Regions from separate parts of the Sinorhizobium sp. FG01 genome, predicted to be linked through region 3. Evidence: riboswitches for the same ligand, from Rfam matches in the RefSeq annotation. Region 3 holds a riboswitch; each other region holds the start of a gene.
The links. A riboswitch is a leader RNA that binds a small molecule or an ion and turns the genes downstream of it on or off. The one in region 3 is predicted to bind thiamine pyrophosphate.

Region 1 (7,798 bases), on a different contig from region 3:
CGATCGAGCGATCAGCAGCTTGCCGCCGGTGTCGTCAGGACCTATGCTGAAGCCTATCTGACCGACCAGCTGAACGCCAATTTCGAAGCGACGGAACGGGCTTCGGTCTGGCTGCAGGAGCGGCTTGACGATCTGCGGCAGCGCTCGCAGGCGGCCGCCCTCGAGGTCGAGCAGTTCCGCAGCGAGAACGGCCTGACCGCGGCGCGCGGCGAACTGATGTCCGAACAGCAGCTCGCCGATCTCAACAGTCAGCTGATCGTCGCGCAGGCGGATACGGCCAGTGCCTCGGCGCGCTACGAACAGTTCAAGTCGATCATCGACCAGGGGCCGGAGGCCGCCGTCAACAATGCCACCATCTCCCCCAAGGAGGGTGACAATTCGGTGATCCGGGACCTGCGCACCCGCTATCTCGGCATCGGCAAGCGGGAGCAGGAGGTGGCGCAGAATTTCGGCGAGGACCATCCGCAGGCGGTTTCGCTTCGGGCCGAGAAGGAGGACATCGGCCGGCAGATCTATCAGGAACTGCAGCAGCTGACGGCAAGCTACAAGAACGAGTTCGAAGTCGCCCGCTCGCGCGAGGCCTCGCTGCGCAAGAGCATCGAGGGGATCGCCGGCAAGAATTCCGACGCCAGCAAGTCGCTGGTGCAGTTGCGCGTCCTCGAGCAGAAGGCCGCGGCGCTGAAGACGCTCTACGAATCCTATCTCGGCCGCTACGAACAGGCAACGCAGCAACAGTCCTTCCCGATCGCCAAGGCGCGCGTCATTTCCGAAGCCGGCGTCCCGACGGCGCCGTCGAGCCCGAAGAAGACCATGACCTTGGCGCTTTCGGCCGTGCTCGGCCTGATGTTCGGCGGCGCCTATGCCGCATTCCTCGAATTCCGCGAAAGAACCTTCCGGCTTGAAGGCGAGGTGCGCTCCATGCTCGGCCACCGATCGCTCGGCTACGTTCCGCTGATCGGCTCGCGGACGAAGAAAACAACGCAGCTCGTGCGTGCCCGTTTCGGATCGGACCGACAACCGCACGACCCTTCGGAGGGCGCCACGCCATTCCAACGCCTTTCGCGGATCGTGCTCGATGCGCCGCGCTCCGCCTTCGCGGAGACATTCCGGAATGCCAAGCTCGCCTGCGACCATATGCTGCCCGGAAACGAGAGCCGCGTCATCGCGATCGTCTCGGCCCTTCCGGACGAGGGCAAGTCGATCGTCGCGGCCAATTTCGCGGCGCTGCTGGCCTCGAGCGGCAAGCGGACACTGTTGATCGACGCCGACATCCGCAAGCCCGGTCTCACCCAGATGATCACGCCGGCTCCGCGCACGGGGCTGGTCGAGACGCTGACGGGAGAAGCGACCTGGCCCGCCGGCATCAAGGTGGATCAGCGCACAAAGCTCGCGATCCTGCCGGCCGGCGGCGGAGCGTCGGATCGCAGGCATCAGAGCAACGAACTGCTCGCCTCCCAGGCGATGGCGGGGCTCATCGAGAATGCCCGCAATTCCTTCGACTACGTCGTGGTCGATCTCGCCGCGCTTGCTCCCGTGGTCGACGCGAAGGCCTTCACGCCGCTCGCAGACGGCGTCCTCTTCGTGGTAGAATGGGGCCGCACGCCCTCGAGGCTCGTTCGGGACCTCTTGAATTCCGAGCCGCAGATCGATGCAAAGGTCCTGGGCGTGATCCTCAACAAGACCGACATGGACGAACTCGAGAAATACAGCGACTTCGGCGGTGCGGAGAAATATCGGCACCGCTACGGCAAGTACTATATCGAGGAAGGCGTCACGAGCCGGCACACGGCCGCCTGACCGCGAACTCCTGCGCGGTGCTATAGGCGGCCCTGAATGGGTTCGCCTATAGCTGCTGCAATTGCCGGTGGGCGTGGCGGCAATCCCGCCTAATATGAATCCGCCTCAGCGCCCCCACCATTCGTGGAAATGGTGGACCGGTCCCCGGCCCCCTCCGACCTTCAGCCGGTCGGCGGCGGAAATCGCCGCGTGCAGATAGGCCTTCGCGGCGCCCACCGCCTCGGCGAGCGGCTGTCCGTTGGCAAGACCGGCGGCGATGGCGGCCGAAAGCGTGCAGCCGGTCCCGTGATCGTTGCGTGTTTCGATGCGCCGCGCCGGGAAGCGGACGAGCCGATCGCCGTCGAAGAAGAGGTCGGTCGCGTCGCTGCCTCTCCGATGCCCTCCCTTGATCAACACCGAGCGGGCGCCCGACGTCATGAGGGCCTCGGCTTGGCGGGTCATCTCGGCGTCGTCCTCTGCAACCGGGCGGCCGGTGAGAAGTGCCGCCTCCGGCAGATTGGGTGTGACGACGATTGCCAAGGGTAGAAGCTCATGCGTGAGCGCGGCCATCGAATCCGGCTGCAACAACGGATCGCCGGAGGTTGCGACCATGACCGGGTCGACAACAGCGCGCCTCTCGAAGCGGCGCAAGCCTTCGGCGATGGCGATGATCGTTTCCCGGCGCGAGACCATACCGATCTTGATCGACTTCACGTCGAGATCGGAAAAAAGCGCGTCTATCTGCGCTGCGACAATCTCCGGCGAGACGTCCTCGACGGCGGTGACGCCCTTCGTATTCTGCGCGGTAATCGCCGTCACGACGCTGGCGCCGTAGACGCCGAGGGCCGAAAAAGTCTTGATATCCGCCTGGATACCGGCCCCGCCGCCCGAATCCGATCCGGCAATGGTGAGCGCGATCGGCGGCACGGGCGCATGAGGCTGCATTGGTCGATCTCCTGGTGAAAAATCACGGAGACCCAGGTGAAGGCGAAGACGTGGCGGAGGGTAGCCTCTTTCCGTTCCTACGCCGGCATGACCCGGATCAGGTTCAAGGGTCCGGCTCACCGCCGTCTCAGCGCCGCTCGGCGCTCCCCTCGGAATGCCGACATTCTATGCGGCAAGCATGCGGCAGTGTCAACGCTGCCACCTGCGAGCGACTGCTTGCGGACCCGCCATCTGCCGATGGAAGATTTTTCTCTGAAGCGGCAGAAACACGCTGCAGACGTTTCTCTTGCGCGTCGCGACGGCGCGTTTCGTCCTCGAAAACTCCGTTGATTGCGCTATTCTTGGGCCCATTCCCGTCGACCCGAAAGGAGCAAGCCATGAGCCTCCGCATCAACGACACCGCCCCCGATTTCACCGCCGAGACGACACAAGGCACCGTCAATTTCCATGAATGGATCGGCGATGGCTGGGCGGTGCTCTTCTCGCATCCGAAGAATTTCACGCCCGTCTGCACCACCGAACTCGGCGCCATGGCCGGGATCGAAGGCGAGTTTCGCAAGCGCGGCGTCAAGATCATCGGCATTTCGGTCGATCCCGTCGACAGCCACGCCAAGTGGAAGAACGACATCAAGGTCGCGACCGGCTTCGACGTCGAATATCCGCTGATCGGCGACCGGGATCTGAAGGTGGCCAAGCTCTACGACATGCTGCCCGCCGGCGTCGGCGACACGTCCGAGGGCCGCACGCCCGCCGACAACGCCACCGTGCGCTCGGTCTATGTCATCGGACCCGACAAGAAGATCAAGCTGATCCTCACCTATCCGATGACCACCGGCCGCAACTTCAACGAGATCCTGCGCGCCATCGATTCCATCCAGCTCACCGCCAAGCATCAGGTCGCAACGCCGGCAAACTGGAAGCAGGGCGAAGATGTCATCATCACGGCCGCAGTATCGAACGAGGACGCCATCCAGCGCTTCGGCTCCTTCGACACCGTTCTTCCCTATCTCAGGAAGACGAAGCAGCCGACGGCATGAGGCCCTGGGCAGCGCGTAACGACCAACAGCCGCGAAGGGCTCGTTTAGCCTTTCGCGGCTTCGATAGTCCTCCCCAACTCAATCCGCTTTCACTGCGCTGACGATTTCCGCCAGGACGCGATGCAACGCGTCGCGGTAGCCGTTGCGCGCCGACGGGCCGCTCTCCTCGGAGGTCATGACCACGGTGAGCTTCAGCGCCGGGACGATGTAGAGCATCTGGCCGCCATAGCCCCAGGCGAAATGGACCGTCTCGCCGCCGATCCGGCGGGTGAACCAGCCATAGCCATAGGCGTCGCCGGAGAAATAGGAGTTCGTGTGGGGCTGCCACGAAAGATCGATCCAGTCCGCCGGAACGATCTGCCGTCCGTCGGACGCCCGGCCGCCCTTGCGGTATAGTTCTCCGAAGGCAAGCAACGATCTTGCGCTCATCGCCATCTGATTACCGCCGAGATAAATGCCCTGGGGATCGCGTTCCCAGGCACCGATCCTGAAACCCTGAAGCGGACCGAGCCAATCGCGCGCGAGCGCGAGCGTCGACTTGCCGCCGGCCTTGGTGAGGATCGCCGAAAGCAGGTGCGTCGAGGCTGTCGAATAGAGCATCCGGCCGCCAGGCTCGTCGGCGAAAGGCTGCGAGAGCGCGAAGCGAACCCAATTGCGGCTCGATACCCAACGGCCGTAATTCGGCCCCGACAGCCGGCCAAGTCCGGCCTGCATGGAAAGCAGGTTGCCGATGGTGATATCATTGATCCGCGGATCCGCCGGCGAGGGCAGATCCTCCTTCAGCAGCGGTGCGATCTTCTGTTCAGGACCGTCCAGGAGGCCCTTGTCGATCGCGATCCCGACCAGGGCCGATATGATCGACTTCGACGCGGACTTGATATTGGTCGATTCGCCCGGAGAGTGGCCGCGATAGCCCTGCTCGGCGATTGTCTCACCGTCACGCGCGACTATGACGGTCTTCAGCGGCTTCAGCTCTTCCCGATCGGCAAGCCCCTTCACCAGATCGGGAACGGCAGGAGACTCCGCGGCTGCGCTGGAGGCAAGCGGCAGCAAGAGCAATAGAACGACGGCCAGAGATCTGATCATCGCCTCGACCTAGGGCGAACGGGCGCCGAAGTCATTACCTTCACCTAAAACTCACGACGAAGTGAATCCGTGCTCCGTCTCCCGCACCGGTCGTGGCAGTATTAAGGACGATCCATGACAAACCGGCGGATGAGCTACGGCACGTGGAAATTTCGATGCGGCCTAAGCCTCGTCGAACTTCTCGTGGCCTGACCCAGGATCCAGTATCCCGACGCCTTGATCCAGCGCGGCGGATAACCCCGCTCTTCGAGCATCTCTTAACATCCTGGGAAGAGAGAACTCCCCCGTCCGATCTAGAACTTCCGATCTCAAGGGCGGCTGAAGATTACCGCGAATTAACTGTTCCCTGCGGAAGCGAGGACGGTAGGATTCCAGTCTTAGGAGCAGCATCGAACTTCAGAAGACTCTGCCACTTCGCGCGGCACTCCGCACAACATTTGAGCAGCAGTAGGAGGCGGCGGCGTCACTCGAAGGGAAGGAATCGGAAATTTCAATCTTCCTACTTGTAAGCCGCCGTCTTGTTGCATAAGCGCGCGCTAACAAAACCGGGAGGAGACGTCAGCGACTTTGCGTGGCTCGCACGCGTTGGCCCGTCTATTCGATCAAGTCGCTCGCGGGACTGCGGCGGGTGTCAGAGCAATGGACCCATAAGGTGCTAAAGCCCGTCGCGTTCAAACGTATTCACGCGGCGCGCTTTAGGTCTTTGTTTTTGTGCATGTCGTCATCCCAAAACCGCTGCACAGTTTTGGGCGACATGCATTAGAAACGCGGCCGGGCGCAACGGGAGGATGCGCCGGGTCGAGATGTCTTGATTTCTCATCGGGAAACTGACGATGCAAGGGCAAAGGCAGGGAATGAAACTCTCATATCTGGGCAGCGACGCCGAAGAGCTGTCCGAAGTTCTGACGCGCTGCATCGGGCCTGTCCGGGTGCAAAGGCCGCTGAAAACGGACCTCTCCTACAGCTATGAGTTCGCCGCCGCCGGACGGGTCGCCTTCAGCCGCGTGATTTCGCGGGGCACTCTTAGCATCGGACAGAAGGACGAGGTGCCTAAGCTGCTGATATTGCTTCCCCTGCACGGCTCCGCCTGCGTGAAGATAGGACGGAGCGAGAATCTGATTTCCAAGCCGGGCGAAGCTGCGATCCTCGACGGCAACAGACTGTCGGAACTGCAGATCGAGGGAAGCCGCAGCCACCTTTCCTTCGTCATAGACCAGGAAGATATTTTCCAGCGCCTCCGTGGCTCCCTGGAACGGCCGGTCTACGGCTCGCTCGACTTCACCCCCCAACTCGACCTCGCAGCCGGGGCCGGCCAGATCATCTTCAGGCTGTCGCAGATCATGGCCACCTGCCTCGGCGCGGACGGCGGGATGCGTGATATGCCCGAAACGCTTTCCCATCTCTCAGGAAGCATCGTCAACCTGCTTGTCGATACGGTGCCGCATCGGTTCTCCACCGCCTTGAATCAGGGCGAGTGGCTGCCGTCACCGAGGCACGTCAAGCGTGCAGTTGATTTCATGCACGCCAATCTCGACAGGCCGTTGTCGATGACCGAGATCGCGGAGGCGGCCGGCATCGGCGTTCGGTCCCTGCAGGAGGGCTTCAAGCGCTTCAAGGGCACGACGCCGATCAGCTACCTCGCCCAGCTTCGCCTGCAAGCGGTCCATCGGGATCTCTTGAAAGCCGGCCAAAGGGTTTCAGTGGCGGAAATCGCCCGCAAATGGGGCTTCAGGCATATGGGTCGCTTCGCGACCGAATATCGCAAATGCTACGGGTGCCCGCCTTCGGAATCGCTAAGGGGTCGGCCCCTTCACTTGGATTCGGGCGATTGAAAAATGCGCGGCGGCGCCGCACGGGCCACGACCGACTGCTGATGAGACAGAAAAACGCAGCCGCCAGACGCCGCCCAATACGCCACCGTCACGTACTGTGTTTAGGCGAGCGGCGCTTCCAGTTACTGCATTTTTCTACCGTCGAATCCGCGACGGCTCAGGGAAACATGCGGCAACGTCACCGCTCCACGGGCATAACGCAACAGGCATGGACCGGCTCGTGCGAGCCGATCCCCCTGTACAGGTCGGGACGATCAATGATAGCCCGCCTCGCCGGTAAAGAGATCATTCAGCTTGTATGCCACCTCGGTCCGGTTCGTCGCCTTCAGCTTCTTCATGATGTTGCGGATATGGACCTTCACGGTACTTTCGCGAAGGTTGAGCTCATAGGCGATAATCTTGTTCGCCTTGCCCTTGCGAAGCGCCTGGACGACCTCCGCTTGCCGAAGCGTGAACATGCCGGCCAGCGGCGGCGCCTCCGGCCTTTGGTTTTCGATCAAATGCCGGACCGCGAGGACGCTGCTCGCCGGCAGGAAGATTCCGCCCGCTATCGCCAATCCGATCGCTTCGATGCAGACCTCCACGCCAACGGAGGTAGGGATATATCCCCGTGCGCCGCATTCGAGCACCCGCAGGATCTGGGAGAGGTCGTCGATATCGGAGAGGACGACGATCGGCACCGGCCGGAACTCGGAGGCGAGTTTGGCGATTTCGGCGGCGACGTCGGCAACCTTGCGCGCGCCGATATTGAGGAGAACGGCCCCGATCGGCGGGCATTTGCTCTGCTTCGCCCTCCATTCATCGATGGAACCGAAGGCACCGACTTCCATGCCGAGCCCATGGGTGGTTAAGGTCCTCGCCAAGCATTCACGATCCAAAGCGCGGCTGTCGAGCAGAAGCAGGCAGCGTTTGTCGACCCCCTCCGCCTGCTGCATTTCCCCATCTCTCGCAAGCTGGGCGAGGCTGTTTGCACCGAGAGTCTCCTGCGCAAACGCCGGCATTTTCTCAAATCTCGAAATCAAGGTAGCCATTGCAAAATCCCCTTAAAAAAGATCTCTATAGATACAAGCGCCACAACCCCGAAGGTCCTGACCCGTAAAAGTTTCTGGAAATACTCAAAAT
Region 2 (7,798 bases), on a different contig from region 3:
CGGTCGCGGTCCCTGAGATGGTGATTTGCTCGGTCGGCCCTGTGGACGAGCTCGCCATTGACCGCGGTCGCGAGCCAGTCGTCCTCGTATTCGAGGAGCGCCAGCGCTTCGGCCAAAGTGGCGGCCGGGAGCTCGTGCTCCTCGCCGTTGATGGTCAGCTTCATCGGGCATTTCCTCTCTTCAATTCTGCGCCAAGCGCCAGCGCAGCCACCTCCTCAGCGAGCGCCGGCGACAGCAGGAAGCCGTGGCGGTAGAGGCCGTTGACGGTGATGGCGTTGTTCTGCCGGGTGACGCGCGGCAGGTTGTCGGCAAAGGCGGGTCGCACGCCGGTGCCGGTCTCGACCAGGCGGGCCTCGGCAAGGGCCGGGTGCAGCGTATAGGCGGCGTTCAGGAGCTCCATCAGCGAGCGGGCGGTGATCGGGCCGTCGTCGTCGCTTTCGATCATCGTCGCCCCGCACATGAAGAGCCCGCCGCCGCGCGGCACGATATAGAGCGGAATGCGCGGATGCAGCAGGCGCACCGGACGGGAAAGGCTGACCTCGTCGGTCTGGAGGTAGAGCATTTCGCCGCGAACGCCGCGCAGTCCCTTGAACTCGCCGATTCTTGCGGCGCCGGTGCAGTCGATGGTCAGGTCGAAGCGGCTTTCCTCGATCCCGCCGCCGCTGAAAACCACGCCTTGCGCTTCGAGCCCCTGTCTGAGAGCTGAAAGTGCGCGGCGCGGATCGAGATGCGCTTCCTCAGGAAAGAACAGCGCCTCGCGAAACCGCCCGGCGAGCGCCGGCTCCAGCGCTACGATTTCTTCCGCGCCGATCCAGCGGTAGCCGGAGGTGCGCGAGGCGAAGCGCCTGAGTTCGGCCGCGTCGCGCAGTGGGGCGACGACCAGCGTGCCGTTGCGATGGACCGAACCGGCGGGTAGCGCGGCCTCCCACCAGCCGGCGGCAGCGGCGCCGCGGATAAGAACGGCCTCCTCGGCGCTTTCCCGCTCGCACCAGGGGGCGAGCATGCCGCCGGCGTACCACGAGGCGGCAGTCGCAAAGCCATGTGTTCGTTCCACGACCATGACCGCCGCGCCGCGCGCAACGAGTTCATGGGCGGCCGTGAGGCCGGCGACGCCAGCCCCCTTGATCAACACGTGCATCTCATTCTCCGGCGGTCGTGGCTGCGCCTTCGCCGACCGGCATGTAGAGGTCGCCGCCCTCGCGATACTTCGCCGCCATGGCCTCGAGCCCCTCCTTCTGCGCCTCGGCGCGGATGTCGTGGGAAATCCGCATCGAGCAGAATTTCGGGCCGCACATGGAGCAGAAATGCGCGACCTTGTGTGCCTCCTTCGGCAAGGTTTCGTCGTGGAAATTGCGGGCGGTTTCCGGATCGAGCGACAGGTTGAACTGATCTTCCCAGCGGAATTCGAAACGGGCTCGCGACAGCGCGTCGTCGCGGATGCGGGCGGCCGGATGGCCCTTGGCAAGGTCGGCGGCGTGCGCGGCGATCTTGTAGGTGATGACGCCGACCTTGACGTCGTTGCGGTCCGGCAGGCCCAAATGCTCCTTCGGCGTGACGTAGCAGAGCATGGCGGTGCCGAACCAGCCAATCATCGCCGCGCCGATGCCTGAGGTGATGTGGTCGTAGCCGGGCGCGATGTCGGTCGTCAGCGGCCCGAGCGTATAGAAGGGGGCCTCGCCGCAGGTTTTGAGCTGCTTGTCCATGTTCTCCTTGATCTTGTGCATCGGCACGTGGCCGGGGCCCTCGATCATCACTTGGCAATCCTTCGCCCAGGCGATCTTCGTCAGCTCACCGAGCGTTTCGAGTTCCGCGAACTGCGCCGCGTCATTGGCGTCGGCGATCGAGCCGGGACGCAGGCCGTCGCCGAGCGAGAAGGAGACGTCATAGGCGCGGCAGATGTCGCAGATCTCGTCGAAATGCTCGTAGAGGAAGCTTTCGCGGTGGTGATGCAGGCACCACTTGGCCATGATCGAGCCGCCGCGCGAGACGATGCCGGTGACGCGATCGACGGTGAGCGGGATATAGTGCAGCCGCACGCCGGCATGGATGGTGAAATAGTCGACACCCTGCTCGGCCTGCTCGATCAGCGTGTCGCGGAAGACCTCCCAACTGAGATCCTCGGCGATGCCGCCGACCTTCTCCAGCGCCTGATAGAGCGGCACCGTGCCGATCGGTACCGGCGAATTGCGGATGATCCATTCGCGGATGTTGTGGATGTTGCGGCCGGTCGAAAGGTCCATGACCGTATCGGCGCCCCAGCGGGTTGCCCAGACCATCTTCTCGACCTCTTCTGCCATAGACGAGGTGACGGCGGAGTTGCCGATATTGGCGTTGATTTTTACCAGGAAATTGCGGCCGATGATCATCGGTTCCGATTCTGGATGGTTGATGTTGGCGGGGATGATCGCCCGGCCGCTGGCGACCTCCTGGCGGACGAAATCCGGGGTGACAAAATCGGGAACCGCGGCGCCGAAACTCTCGCCGTCGCGGGCGAGCGCCTCCTTGGCGGCCTTGCGGCCGAGGTTTTCGCGTATGGCGATGAACTCCATTTCCGGCGTGATGATGCCGGCCCGCGCATAGGCAAGCTGGGTGATCGCCTGACCGGGCTTGGCCCTCAGCGGCCGGTGGCGGACGGGGAATTCCGGCGTCAGCCGCTCGCCAGATGCAAAGCCGTTGTCCTCCGCCTTGACGGTACGGCCCTCATAGCTTTCGACATCGCCGCGCGCCAGAATCCAGTCGCGGCGCAGCCGCGGCAGGCCCTCGTCGATATGGATATCGGCGCCCTCGAGGGTATAGGGGCCGGAGGCATCATAGACGGTGACCGGCGGCTCGCCGGAGGTCGGATGCAGCGCGATCTCCCGCATCGGCACGCGGATGCCGGCATGGATCTCGCCCGGCTTGTAGACCTTGCGGGAGGCCGGAAGCGGTCCCTGGGTGACCGAGGGTGCTGCGAGAGACTTGAAAACATTCATCATGAGGCTCCAAAGTTTTCGCGTTGGAGACCCAGTTCTGAAGCCGGAAGGATGAAAAGACGCATCGCCGATGGATCGCGGGAATACGGAATCCTGGCATCAAGCGTCTGCACCGTCCCTACGCCAGTATGAACTGGATCAGGTTCAACGGGTCACTGCGCGCTCTAGCAGTATCTCAGCCCCTTGCCGGGACCCCCCTGGTGAATGGACGCCAATAGTCACTGTTATCGCCGCGGCGTCAAGACTGTTTAGAGGAGGTTAGGAACCGAGTGCGACGTGCGGGCATTCCGTCGCACTATCGATACTTGAATACTATCGATAGGGAGATGTGGCCTGAAACATCATGGTCGGTAGCGGAAGTCAAGGTGGAGATTACTTCCACTTAACCAAGCATTAACCGTGATTTCAAGGAGTTAAGATTCATTGAAGTTACCGTTCTAAGCCCGAGGAAGACAGTGCGGTTCTACATGCCGGGCTCGTCTCGGCGCCGTTCATCACGGTCGACGATACCGGTGCGCGGCACAATCGGCGCAATGCCTTCACCACCCAGATTGGCGGCGAGCACTTTTCCACCTTCCGCACCAGCCTGTCGAAATCGCGGCTCAATTTCCTGTCCATCTTGCGGGCGGGTCATCAGGACTATGTTCTCAATGACGAGGCGATGAACTGGCTGAAGGCGCAGGGCGTCGAGCACGCGATTATGGCCAGGCTCAAGACCAATCCCCCTGCCATATTCACCGATCAAGTTGCGTTCCTCGAGCATTTGGCCAGCAAGGGCATCGATATCCTCGACCGACAGCTTCTGCGTCCTGTTGCGGAGGCGGCGATCTGGGGCGCCATCCGCCATCACGGCCTGCTCGGCAGCACGGTGATCGTTTCGGACGATGCGGGGCAGTTCCGTGTCGCCAACCACGCCCTGTGCTGGATCCATGCGGAACGCCTGCTGCAGAAACTGATGCCGGCGACACCGAAACAGGAACGGCTGGTCACGACGACCCGCGATCTCGTCTGGCGCTTTTACAAGGCGCTGAAGGTCTGGAAACAGCAACCTTCACCGCAGTTGATCACCGGGTTTCGGCGCAGGTTCGACAAAATATTCGCGCGACGTACCGGCTATGACACGCTCGACAAGCTGCTCGCGCGCCTCCATCGACGCAAGGCTGAACTGCTCAAAGTTCTCGAGCACCCGTATATTCCACTGCACACCAACGCGTCGGAGAACGATATTCGTTCCTTCGTCACCAGGCGCAAGATCTCCGGCGGCGACGGTCGCATCGCCCGTGACGTCATGCTCGGGCTGATGAAGACCTGCCAAAAGCTCGGTATCTCCTTCTATCATTTCCTGGGGGATCGCCTCGGCTTGGGAGCTCAGGACGGCCAATTCCACCTCTGTCGCAACTCGTCATGATGGCGAGCTAAAATCAGGCCTTTCTCGAAAACGGCACCAGCTTGCCGCTCTGGCCCTCGTCAGTTCGCTTTTCCTTTCGCAGCAACTGCGGTGAGACATTCCATTGCCGGGCGTTGTCGCCGTGCACCGTGACCGTCTTGCGGTTTCGACGGATGACGATTCCAGCCTGCGTCTGGCCGTGATTGTCTTCGAACACCACACGCTCGCCGATCGCCAGTTCGAGCAACGCGTGCGTCGTCTTCTGCTGATGCAGAAAGTGCAGCCGATCGACGACCGCATCGTGCAATTCGATCAGTTCTGCTTCACTCAAGCCGTCAAGGTCGATCCCGTGCATCTTCGCCTCCCATCTACAGCGATGGTCGCGCCGAACATGCGCCAAGGCAATCGCAGCTCACGGGCTACCCACAGGATCGTTCAGCTACTTGATTTCGGGCTTCGCCACCCAATCTGCCCCACGTACCGAGGAAGCCAAGGACCAGCTTCGCCCTCAGTCTCGATTTCTTGCTTTCTGACGTTCCTGGATATCCGTCCACCAGGGCAACAACTGGCTGAAGTCCAACGTCAGATTTTTCGCCTCCTCCGGTTTACGGCCTTCACGACGAACCTCGCGGAGTGTCCATCCACTATGTTCAGTCGTTGTCGATCGAGCAAACGCGTCCAGTAAGTCGTCTTCAGTGGATAGGACCAGGGTGTCTGCGAGATCTTGAATGGAGCAAAAAATGACGGGACGCCTGTCTTCCTGTGTGATATTGCCGTCGGTATCGGCGAGCGTTGAGGCACGTGACAAAGCTTCGGTGCGAAGGCCCGGTGCCATCTGCATCCAAGAGTCCAATGTCAAAACGATCGCATGCGCCTCAGGTGCGAGCTCATACCCGCGAAACAGGCCGCGCCTAACATGCGAGAAAAATCGCCAAAGCTGGAAGATCGCCTTGACGATCTGGTCATAAGCGCCTTGGGCCTCCGCGATTGGATCCTCGGCGAATTGCGCTTTGTGGGTGAGCTTCGTCGCCTTGCATTCAATTACGGCTACAAGTTTGTCAGCGTCCTTGAGCAATACGTCTGGCGAGTCGTACGACGCTTTCTTCGACCCATACCGGATTGCTGGCAGCGCTTCGAACCGTGGACACAAATTGACAATGAGCAGGCGAGTGTACTCTTCGAAACGCTGATTGGCCTCGTTGACCAGAGCAGACGACCCGAGAGCGACGTCGTAGTAAAGGCCTACAGTCGCCCGGAGCATGATAAGTTCCGGAAGAGGTGCGATGTAAGTTCCAAGGCGCGGGTGAATGACCACAGGAAAGCGCCGAAGCACACTTGGCAAGTAGGCAATCCGGCGCTCCGCAGGCAACATATCGAGCGCTGATTCACGTAGTGCTGGTATTTCGCGCGCGATCACTGCCAACGTTTTGTCGATTATTTCTTGAGGCTTGTTCAAGAAGGAGAGGGGTGTCGCCTTTACCCATGGCACCTTTCGGTGATGCACGAACAGTACAAAGCATCCGAGAATAAAATCAGAAACGCTTATTCCATTCTTGTCTTTAAAGAATTTTTCGCAGTCGCCTTGCGCGTAGACATAGGCGTAGCGGTAGAGCCTTTCGGTAGTCGCAAAGCCGCGCTGCCATCCGAACTGACGTTGACCGATGCGGTGCAGCTCGGCGAAGATATTGCTGCCGTCTAGCCGAATGCCGCTTTCGTAATTCTCGGCGGATCGAAGCAGGTTCACGACGAGCGCCATTGCACCGAAGTGCCCGCAATTCAGCCGCCGAGACGCGTTCTTTTGGTCGTGTTTCGGGATGGTCAACAGGAGCATGACCAACGTTTCGATGTCCCACTTGTAGACGTAGTATTGAGCAGCGATGTCAGTTGTTTTCGCCTCCGACGGATGTTCAAGGTATCTATTCACATCCCCGCCAATGCTGGACTGCAGCGTGTCGACCGCCCAAGCCATCTGGAGAAACTCGGCGTCATCAGCCTTGGCGAGATGATCGCTTAAAAGTTCTATGGCGTTTCTGAATTTTCGGCGGAACAATTCGACTTTCGCTCGGCTCATGAAGAGGGGGCATCCGTGAAGATTGCGGGTTTGTGAGGACGCGAAAACGTATCTCCTAGGTGCAACAACAGCAATGCCACTTGCGCTTTGTGGCCAGCGAACTGTGTTGCCAAGGCTCGATAACTGAGCACCGATTGTGATACGCTCACCCGGTCAGTAGCATGCTGCTGCGGAGTAGATTTCGTGCAGAGTGACCTCTAGTACGGCCGCCTCGCTCCCGAAATGCTCGGCATTGCTCCGGTACGCAATCTTCAACGGCGAACGCTGATCGGGCACCCCACCAATGCTTGTCCCGGCGCTCGCACTATTGATGACATCCAGTGTCAGGCTGCAGACGTAACGAGTTTCGCCCGGGTGTATCACCAGCTCAGGGATGTGAGAGATCGTCCTCGTATCATTGTACTGATTCACCATCACGTTTTCCCCTAGGCCATGCCAACCGACGCCGTAGGGACCGACATTTGTAATCTGAAGCGATACGTGGCGGGCAGTCGCTCGGCCCAGATTAGTAAGGGCAAGCCTGAGTCTGGCTTCAAAGTGCTTCTCATGGGGTCGGCTAATGCCTTTAGTGAGCTCGTACCCCAAGGCTAAATCTGGGGCGGCAGAACTGCGGATAGCGTCCACCACCTCATAGTGCTCCATCACGAAGTTTGATGCGCCAGCGCGTTTGTAATATTTAGCGTCGGCTTGGGATCTGTGTGGCCGCTGGCTGGATGCAGGCACATCCACTACGAGATATCCGTAGCCAGGTCGCCTGCTTGAAGGAATGCCGTAGACCCGAATCCCGCTGTGGCGCGACTGCAGCAGATCTCCGACCGCTTGGGCCAGGGTAGTCTGCGCTCTTTCGAAACTTGCAACGGGCATAAGCTCCCCAGCGCAGTCGATCCCATCTTTCGTCTTCCTGGCATCAACGCCGATGACGAGAATGCCCCCGACAGCATTGGCGAATGCGGAGAGCGCGGCCCCGAGCGTCGCCCGGTTGGGGCTGTCGAGCAGGCCCTCCTTAAAAATCGATCCGCGTTTGAAATCCAGCGTCAGGGATTCCTGGGTTCGGTCGATGATCATTTGCTCCAGGAGGGCCTCGCCTCCTTCCAACATCGTCTGGACATTCATCCGTTAACTCCGTTTTCAATCTCTCACGCGAATGCGACATACTGGCAGGTTATGGGCGTAGGGGCGTCGAAGGTTGGCCGGGTCGGAGATCAGGTTGACGAGAGAATTTGCTGTTCGTGTTTGGGGCGATGTTGGCCGCCTCGTCCCTTGTTTTGGGCTGGGGCGGGAAAGGAAAGCCATACTCTGCGAACACTTAGAAAACATGCGCTTTGTTTCAGATGATTCTGATCTGTTTATTCCCGACCGCAAGACAAC
Region 3 (7,798 bases):
GACCGCCGATATCACCCCGAGGAGGACGGCATTCCTGCGGTCGGCGCGGATCTCCTTGGCATAGGCGAGCGCCGAGGTGACGTAGCCCGGAAACTGCACGATCGAGGAGGTGGCATTGGCGACGATCGGCGGCAGGCCGCTAAGCGTCATCGCGCCGAAGGTCAGAAACGTGCCGCCGCCGGCAATCGCATTGACGGCACCGGACAGGAAGCCCGCAACAAAAAGCAACAGCGCCTGGAATATCGTCATGGCCGTCCTCGTAAAGCCCGCGACCCGGGATAGCGGCTGGAACAATCGGCCGCAAGTCCGCTCACGGATCGCGGTCTGACCTCAGCCCTCCAGTTCCTCACGCAGCATTTCGAGCTGCAGCCATTCCTCCTCCATGCGCGCCAGCTTCTCCTTCAGCTTTTCGAGCTCGGCGGCGAGCTTGGCGAAGCCTTCCGGATCGCGGGAAAAGAGCGCCGGATCGTGCATCTTCTCTTCGCGTTTGGCGATTTCGGCCTCGGTGCTGGCGATCTCCTTCGGCAGGTTCTCCAGCGCGAATTTCTGCTTGTAGGAGAGCTTGCCCTTGGCCTTCTGCGGTTCGACCGCTTCGGCTGCCGTTTCGCTCGGCTTGGTCTTCTCGGCCTTTTCGGCCCGGCGCCGCTCCTCGATCGCGCCACGGCGCTGCGCCATCATGTCGGAATAGCCGCCGGCATATTCGATCCAGCGGCCGTCCGGCGCCTCCGGATTGGCCGGCGCGATGGTCGAGGTCACGGTGCGGTCGAGGAAATCGCGGTCGTGGCTGACGAGGATCACCGTTCCGGCGAAGCCGGCGACGATTTCCTGCAGCAGGTCGAGCGTCTCGATGTCGAAATCGTTGGTCGGCTCGTCGAGGATCAGCAGGTTGGTGGCGCTCGCCAGGATGCGGGCGAGGATCAGCCGCGCCCTCTCGCCGCCGGAAAGTTCGCTGATCGGCGTGCGCGCCTGTTCCGGCTGGAAGAGGAATTCCTTCATGTAGCCGGTGACGTGGCGCTGCTCGCCGTTGACGAGAAGCGTCTCGCCGCGTCCGTCGGTCAGGTAGTGCGCCAGCGTCTCGTCGAAGTTCAGATCCTCGCGCTTCTGGTCGAGCGTCGCCATCTCCAGATTGGTCCCGAGCTTTACCCTGCCGGAATCCGGCTCGATCTGTCCGGTCAGGAGCTTCAGCAGCGTCGTCTTGCCGGCGCCGTTCGGGCCGACCAGGCCGATGCGGTCGCCGCGATGGACGCGGATCGAAAAGGGCGCGACGATCGTGCGCTCGCCATAGGCCTTGGTGATCTTGTCCGCCTCGATGACCAGCTTGCCGGATTCCCTGGCATCGGCGACGGTCGCCTGGATCGTCCCCTGCGGCCCCTTGTGGCCGCGGTGGCGCGCCCGCATGTCCTGCAGCTCGCCCAGGCGGCGCATGTTGCGCTTGCGCCGCGCCGTGACGCCGTAGCGCAGCCAGTGCTCCTCGCGCTCGATCGCCTTGCCGAGCTTGTGCTGTTCGAGCTCCTCCGCCTCCAGTACCTCGTCGCGCCAGGCTTCGAAATGGGCGAAGCCGCGGTCGAGCCGGCGCGACTGGCCGCGATCGAGCCAGACGGTGGCGGTCGAGACTTTTTCGAGAAAGCGCCGGTCGTGCGAGATCAAGACGAGTGCCGAGCGGCTGCGGCTGAGCTCGTCTTCGAGCCACTCGATCGTCGGCAGGTCGAGATGGTTGGTCGGCTCGTCGAGAAGCAGGATATCGGGCTCCGGCGCGAGCACACGGGCAAGCGCGGCGCGCCGCGCCTCGCCGCCGGAGAGGCGCTTCGGGTCTTCGTCGCCGGTCAGCCCCAGATGCTGCAACAGGTAAGTGACGCGGTAGTGATCGTCGCCGGGTCCCAGCCCCGCCTCCGCATAGGCCTGCACCGTATCGAAGCCGTCGAAATCCGGCGCCTGGTGCAGATAGCGGATTGTCACCGACGGGTGCCGGAAAACCTCTCCGGACTGCGCCTCGGCGAGGCCCGCGGCGATCTTCATCAGCGTCGACTTGCCGGATCCGTTTCGGCCGACGAGGCAGATGCGGTCGCCGGGCTCGACCTGCAGATTGGCGCCGGCGAGAAGCGGCGTGCCGCCGAAGGTCAGGAAGATGTCGTCAAGCTTGAGGATGGGGGGCGCCAAGGCGTCAGGCTCCGGAAAGATCGTAGGGGCGGGCGAGGACCACGGCCCGGCCGGATTTCAGGAAGAAGCGGACCGGACCTTCCGCGACGTTGGAAATGGTCCGGGACGATCCGAAGGAAAGCGCGAAGCCGTCGAGCGGATAGCGGACGTTTTCGATCGACAGTCCGGAAAGCTCGGTGAATCCGAGGACCGAAAACAGGCTGCCCTTCGGCAGGTCGATCTCACGGGTGCCCGGCATCAGCGGATAGGCCTCCTCCTCGCCCGAGGTCATGAACGCATCGTGGCCCTCTTCCGCAAGCGCCGCGAGTTGCAAGAGATGCAGGAAGGCATGGTCGCTGCGGGTGCCGCCGAGCGCGCCGGCGAAGATCAGCGTGGTCGCACCGCGCGCAAGCGCGGCCTCGACCGCGATCTCGCCATCGGTGGCGTTCTTGGCGGCGGGATAGTTTTCCCGCGGGACTTGGGCGAATGCCGCCAGCAGCGTTTCGTCGGTCGAATCGAAATCGCCGACCCAGAGATCCGGGACGATGCCGAGGGTCTTCGCGTGGCGCATGCCGCCGTCCGCCGCGATGAACCGGCTGCCGGAAAGCTGCGCCGTCAGCCGCTCCGTCAAGCTGAGCGCGCCGCCGAGAAGAATGGTGAAGGTCGATCGGGTCATGGCAGAAGCCCATAGCGCAAAGCGGCAGCGAAGGAAAAGGGTAGAACGCCTCTTCGGGCCGTTTGGCCAACAGGACTGCTTGGATCAACTTCCGCTTTCCTCTGGCAACAGCATGTCGGCATAGAGGCCGGGCGTCGAATCGGGAATCTCCACCGCGCCGACGGCGCGCGAGTAAAATTCGGCCGGGCCGACGCCGCCGATGATCGCATAGGCATAGCCGGCGGCGCGCATGGCGGAGAGGCTCTCGAAGAGCAAAGCCTCGCCGATGCCGCGGCCGCGCAATGTTTTGTCGACGCCCGTCGGACCGAAGAAGCCGAGCGCCGTCACGTCATGGCAGGCAAAGCCGGCAAGCTCGCCCTTGCAGAGCGCGAGATGGATCCGCGTCGGCGTCGAGGAGAAGGCCGCTTCCGCCTCGCCCGCCCAAAGGGTGCCGAAGCGCTCCTCGATCCAGGAGACGACGATCCTGCGCTCGGGCGCCAGGGCGCGCCGAATGGCAACGTCGGGGCCGAGCCGTGACGCGCGATCCTCGGGCAAAGCATAGAGGCGAACGAGCATATCCGGCATGAAATGGCCTCGCTTGGCGAACAAAACGCCGCCGCCGTTGTTTGAATTTCAAAGCCTTGCAGGCTTCGGGCCTCTTAATAGCGCAGGCAGCGCCAAGGGCCAATGCTCCGGCCGAAACTCCGCTTGCCTTGGCTGCCGCCCGAAGCTAAATCTTGGTTGCTCTAACGGGGTGCCTGGAACCGCTCGCGGATTCAATGGCTGAGAGGCTTCGAGCCAACCCGCGGAACCTGATCCGGCTCGTACCGGCGGAGGGATTAGAAGCGATCGGACCGATACGCGCTTTTCCCGTGCAACATCAACAACAGGGAGAAGTGCCCAGATGTCCAGTTCACTCCATCGCAAGATCCTTGGCCGGCTGGCTATCGCCACCGTGGCCATCGCGGCATTTTCCGCGAGCGCCGCAGCTGCCGAAAAGACGCTGACGATCTACACCTATGAGAGCTTCATCACCGAATGGGGTCCTGGCGCCAAGGTCGCCGAAACCTTCGGCAAGACCTGCGACTGCAAGGTGAATTATGTCGGCGTTGCCGACGGCGTCGAGCTCCTGACGCGGTTGAAGCTGGAAGGCGAGGGTTCGAAGGCCGACATCGTTCTCGGCCTCGATACCAACCTCGTCGCCGAGGCCAAGGCCACCGGCTATTTCGCCCCGCACGGCCTCGACACAAAAGGCCTCAAGGTTCCCGGCGATTTTTCCGACGATACCTTCGTGCCCTATGACTTCGGCCACTTCGCCGTGGTCTACGACACCGAGACCCTGAAGAGCCCGCCGAAGAGCCTCAAGGAGCTGGTCGAGGGCGATCCTGCGCAAAAGATCGTCATCGAAGACCCGCGCACCTCGACGCCCGGCCTCGGCCTGCTGCTCTGGGTGAAATCGGTCTATGGCGACAAGGCCGGCGAGGCCTGGGCCAAGCTCAAGGAGCGCGTGCTGACGGTGACCCCCGGCTGGTCTGAAGCCTATGGCCTGTTCACCAAGGGCGAGGCGCCGATGGTGCTCTCCTACACCACCTCCCCTGCCTACCACATGGTGGCGGAAGGAACGGATCGTTATCAGGCAGCAGCCTTCGCCGAGGGTCATTACATCCAGATCGAAGTGGCCGGCGTGACGAAGAACGCCAAGGAGCCGGAACTCGCCCGCCAGTTCCTCGCCTTCATGACCGGCCCGGAATTCCAGTCGATCATTCCGACGACCAACTGGATGATGCCGGTCGGCACCACCAAAGAGCCGCTGCCGGAAGCCTTTGGCAAACTCGTCAATCCCGAAAAGACCTTGCTGCTGCCCTCGGAGGAGGTCGCGGCCAACCGCAAGGCCTGGATCGACGAATGGCTGGCGGCGATGAGCGAGAACTGAGGCCGGCTTGTTCGACAGCACCGAGAGCAGGATGACGATCGCCGCCGCGGCTTTCTGCCTCGGCGGCATCCTGCTTTTTGTCGGCATGGCGGGAATGGCCCTCATCACGCAGACGGGCGAGAGCAACGCCGACGGCCTGTTCGACGCCTATATCTGGCGCGTCACGCGCTTCACGCTGCTGCAGGCGGGCCTCTCGACGGCCCTGTCGATCCTCTTCGCCATTCCCGTGGCACGCGCATTGGCACGGCAGGCGTCCTTCCCCTGCCGGATCTGGATGCTGCGGCTGATGGCCCTGCCGCTCGGCCTGCCGGCGCTCGTCGCGGCGCTCGGCCTGATCGAGGTCTGGGGCCGGCAGGGCATTCTGAACCACGTTCTCTCGGCAATGGGCCAGCAGCCGATCAGCGTCTATGGCCTGTTCGGCATCCTGCTTGCCCATGTCTTCTTCAACATGCCGCTTGCCGCCCGGCTGATGCTTGCCGGACTCGAGCGCATTCCCGGCGAATATTGGCGCAGCTCCGCCAATCTCGGCATGGGGTCGTTAGCGATCTTCCGATTCATCGAATGGCCGGCGATCCGGGGATTGCTGCCGGGCATTGCCGGCCTCGTCTTCATGCTCTGCGCCACCAGCTTCACGCTGGTGCTGACGCTCGGCGGCGGCCCGGCCCAGAGCACGATCGAGGTGGCGATCTACCAGGCGCTGCGCTTCGATTTCGACCCGCCCCGGGCGATCGCCCTTTCCGGCCTTCAGGTCGCGCTGACGGGCGCGCTGCTGATCGCCCTAAGATTTCTCGCTCCGCCCCCCGAAGAAGGCCAGACGAGCGGGCGGGCAGCCCGGCGGTTCGACGGCCTGAGTGGCCTTTCGCGCGCTGCCGACGGCATCTGGCTGGCGCTCGCCCTCGTCTTCGTCGGCTTGCCCTTCATCGCCATCGCAGCGTCGGGATTGCAGGCCGATCTCGCCCGCCTCGTCAGCGAGCCGGCATTCCGTCGGGCGCTAATCACCAGCGCCGCCATCGCCCTTCCCTCCGCCGCCATTTCGGTCGCGATGGCCGGTCTGATGATCCGGGCGCAACGGCTGCTCCTCGGAAGGCGCCGCCGCGGTATGCCCGCCCGTCTGTTTGCCGGCACGATCGGTGCCAGCACTTCCTTCATCCTGCTCGCGCCGCCCGTCGTGCTCGGCGCCGGCTGGTTCCTCCTCCTGCGGCCCTTCGGCGATGTTGCGCGTTTCGCTCCCTTCGTCGTGATCGCGATCAATGCGCTGATGGCGCTTCCCTTCGTCCACCGGGTCCTGGCCCCGGCCATGGCGACCCATGCCGCGCGAACGGAGCGCCTTGCCGCCAGCCTCGGCATCCGCGGCTTCCATCGCCTGCGATGGATCGATTGGCCGGCGCTACGCAAGCCGCTCCTGATGGCGCTCTCCTTCGGGCTCGCGCTGTCGCTCGGCGATCTCGGCGCCGTTGCCCTCTTCGGTTCGCAGGATCTCGCGACCCTACCTTGGCTGCTCTATAGCCGGATGGGCAGCTACCGTACCGCCGACGCCGCCGGCATTGCCTTGATGCTGGGGCTCATCTGCCTCGCTCTGACCGTGCTCGGCACGGCGGGAGAGAAGGCGGCGGAAGGACGAGCCGCATGAGTTCGCTTGCCTTGTCCCTCAATGACGTGAGGGTCCGCTTTGAAACGGCAGCCCTGGCCTTCGACTGCGCGGTTCCGGCCGGGCAGTTCGCCGCCGTCGTCGGCCCCTCCGGCTCCGGAAAATCGACGCTTTTCAGTGTCATCGCCGGCTTCGAAACACCGGAATCTGGCAATGTAAGGATCCTCGGCGACGACATGGCCGGCCGCATTCCGGCAGAACGGCCCGTGTCCGTCATCTTCCAGGATAACAATCTCTTCGCCCATCTCGACGTCGCGACCAATGTCGGCCTTGGAATCAGCCCCTCGCTGAGGCTCGGCCCGCCCGATCACGACAGGATCGAGGATGCGCTGGCGCGGGTCGGGCTCGCCGGCTTCGGCAGAAGGCTGCCGCCGACGCTTTCCGGCGGCGAGCGGCAGCGGGTGGCGCTCGCCCGCGCGCTGGTGCGGCATCGGCCGCTGCTGCTGCTCGACGAACCCTTCGCCGCGCTCGACCCGGGAATGCGCGCCGAGATGCGCGAACTTCTGAGCGACCTTCACCGCGAGGAAGCCAACACCATCCTGATGATCACGCATCATCCCGATGACGTGAAGAGCCTCGCCGACAGCGTGCTTTTCCTCGACGACGGGCGTATCGTCGCTCACGACCCCCTCAATCGGTTTCTTGCGAGGCGGGACCTGGCAGCGATCAACCGGTTTCTTGGCAATGACGAGATCCGGTGAAGGAATGAGCCATTGGTCGGGGCACTACGGCAGTATCTTTGGACAATGCGCGTTTCGCCACAATTTGACCGCCCCGCTATGCGACGCGCGGAACGTCCGGTCGGATGCGCAGGTTACTCGCGCATCCGTTGCTGTGATACCACGGGGCAACTATTTCTACTGGGATCAGCTAGGCAGGCGCCGGTTAAATCGATACAGCAGAGTTATGGCTGAGAAACCCGGCGCCGGCGGCGTTATGCGGCTGAAAAAGTAGGATTTTTCGTCGAGGGCGAGAGGCGCCATCGGCGGATGGAACGGGCTGAGGAATGGCAAGGCAGACAGTCACAAGAGACTGGTTTCCGACGCGGCATGCCGGCATGGTTTTGCGCGCTTTGGTTGCGCTGTCTTCATTCAGCCTTCTTTCCGCCTGCCAGTCGATCATCGAGCAGACTTACGAGCCCGCCGTCTCGCCCTCCTCCAATCCGCAGATTGTCGAGGAGGTGCAGAAGAACGATCCGCGCGCCCAGCTCGGCGCGCGCGAGCATCCGCGCATCGTCGCGAGCTACGGCGGCGAGTACAAGGACGCCAAGACCGAACGGCTCGTCGCCCGCATCACCGGCGCGCTGACGGCGGTTTCGGAAAACCCGCAGCAGTCCTACCGCATCACCATCCTCAATTCCCCGGCAATCAACGCCTTTGCGCTGCCGGGCGGCTATCTCTACGTCACGCGCGGCTTGCTGGCGCTT

Region 1: another riboswitch for thiamine pyrophosphate. It lies ahead of thiD (bifunctional hydroxymethylpyrimidine kinase/phosphomethylpyrimidine kinase); the one in region 3 lies ahead of thiB (thiamine ABC transporter substrate binding subunit).
Region 2: another riboswitch for thiamine pyrophosphate. It lies ahead of thiC (phosphomethylpyrimidine synthase ThiC); the one in region 3 lies ahead of thiB (thiamine ABC transporter substrate binding subunit).

What each region holds. Positions count from the first base shown of each region.
Region 1 covers NZ_NWTB01000006.1:304,624-312,421, reverse strand. The annotation lists gene CO656_RS11800 (polysaccharide biosynthesis tyrosine autokinase) at 1-1,797, shown strand, start outside; gene thiD (bifunctional hydroxymethylpyrimidine kinase/phosphomethylpyrimidine kinase) at 1,903-2,703, opposite strand; TPP riboswitch at 2,779-2,881, opposite strand; gene CO656_RS11790 (peroxiredoxin) at 3,099-3,758, shown strand; gene CO656_RS11785 (serine hydrolase) at 3,837-4,844, opposite strand; gene CO656_RS11775 (AraC family transcriptional regulator) at 5,699-6,676, shown strand; gene CO656_RS11770 (response regulator transcription factor) at 6,931-7,707, opposite strand.
Region 2 covers NZ_NWTB01000012.1:199,985-207,782, forward strand. The annotation lists gene thiS (sulfur carrier protein ThiS) at 1-164, opposite strand, end outside; gene thiO (glycine oxidase ThiO) at 161-1,138, opposite strand; gene thiC (phosphomethylpyrimidine synthase ThiC) at 1,140-2,972, opposite strand; TPP riboswitch at 3,070-3,181, opposite strand; gene CO656_RS30890 (hypothetical protein) at 3,436-3,717, opposite strand; gene CO656_RS21140 (transposase) at 3,736-4,380, shown strand; gene CO656_RS21145 (hypothetical protein) at 4,394-4,714, opposite strand; gene CO656_RS21150 (hypothetical protein) at 4,868-6,430, opposite strand; gene CO656_RS21155 (ATP-binding protein) at 6,584-7,543, opposite strand.
Region 3 covers NZ_NWTB01000007.1:181,749-189,546, reverse strand. The annotation lists gene CO656_RS13200 (sulfite exporter TauE/SafE family protein) at 1-249, opposite strand, end outside; gene CO656_RS13195 (ABC-F family ATP-binding cassette domain-containing protein) at 331-2,157, opposite strand; gene CO656_RS13190 (thiamine diphosphokinase) at 2,162-2,812, opposite strand; gene CO656_RS13185 (GNAT family N-acetyltransferase) at 2,897-3,376, opposite strand; TPP riboswitch at 3,532-3,647, shown strand; gene thiB (thiamine ABC transporter substrate binding subunit) at 3,696-4,724, shown strand; gene thiP (thiamine/thiamine pyrophosphate ABC transporter permease ThiP) at 4,732-6,354, shown strand; gene CO656_RS13170 (ATP-binding cassette domain-containing protein) at 6,351-7,073, shown strand; gene CO656_RS13165 (M48 family metalloprotease) at 7,379-7,798, shown strand, end outside.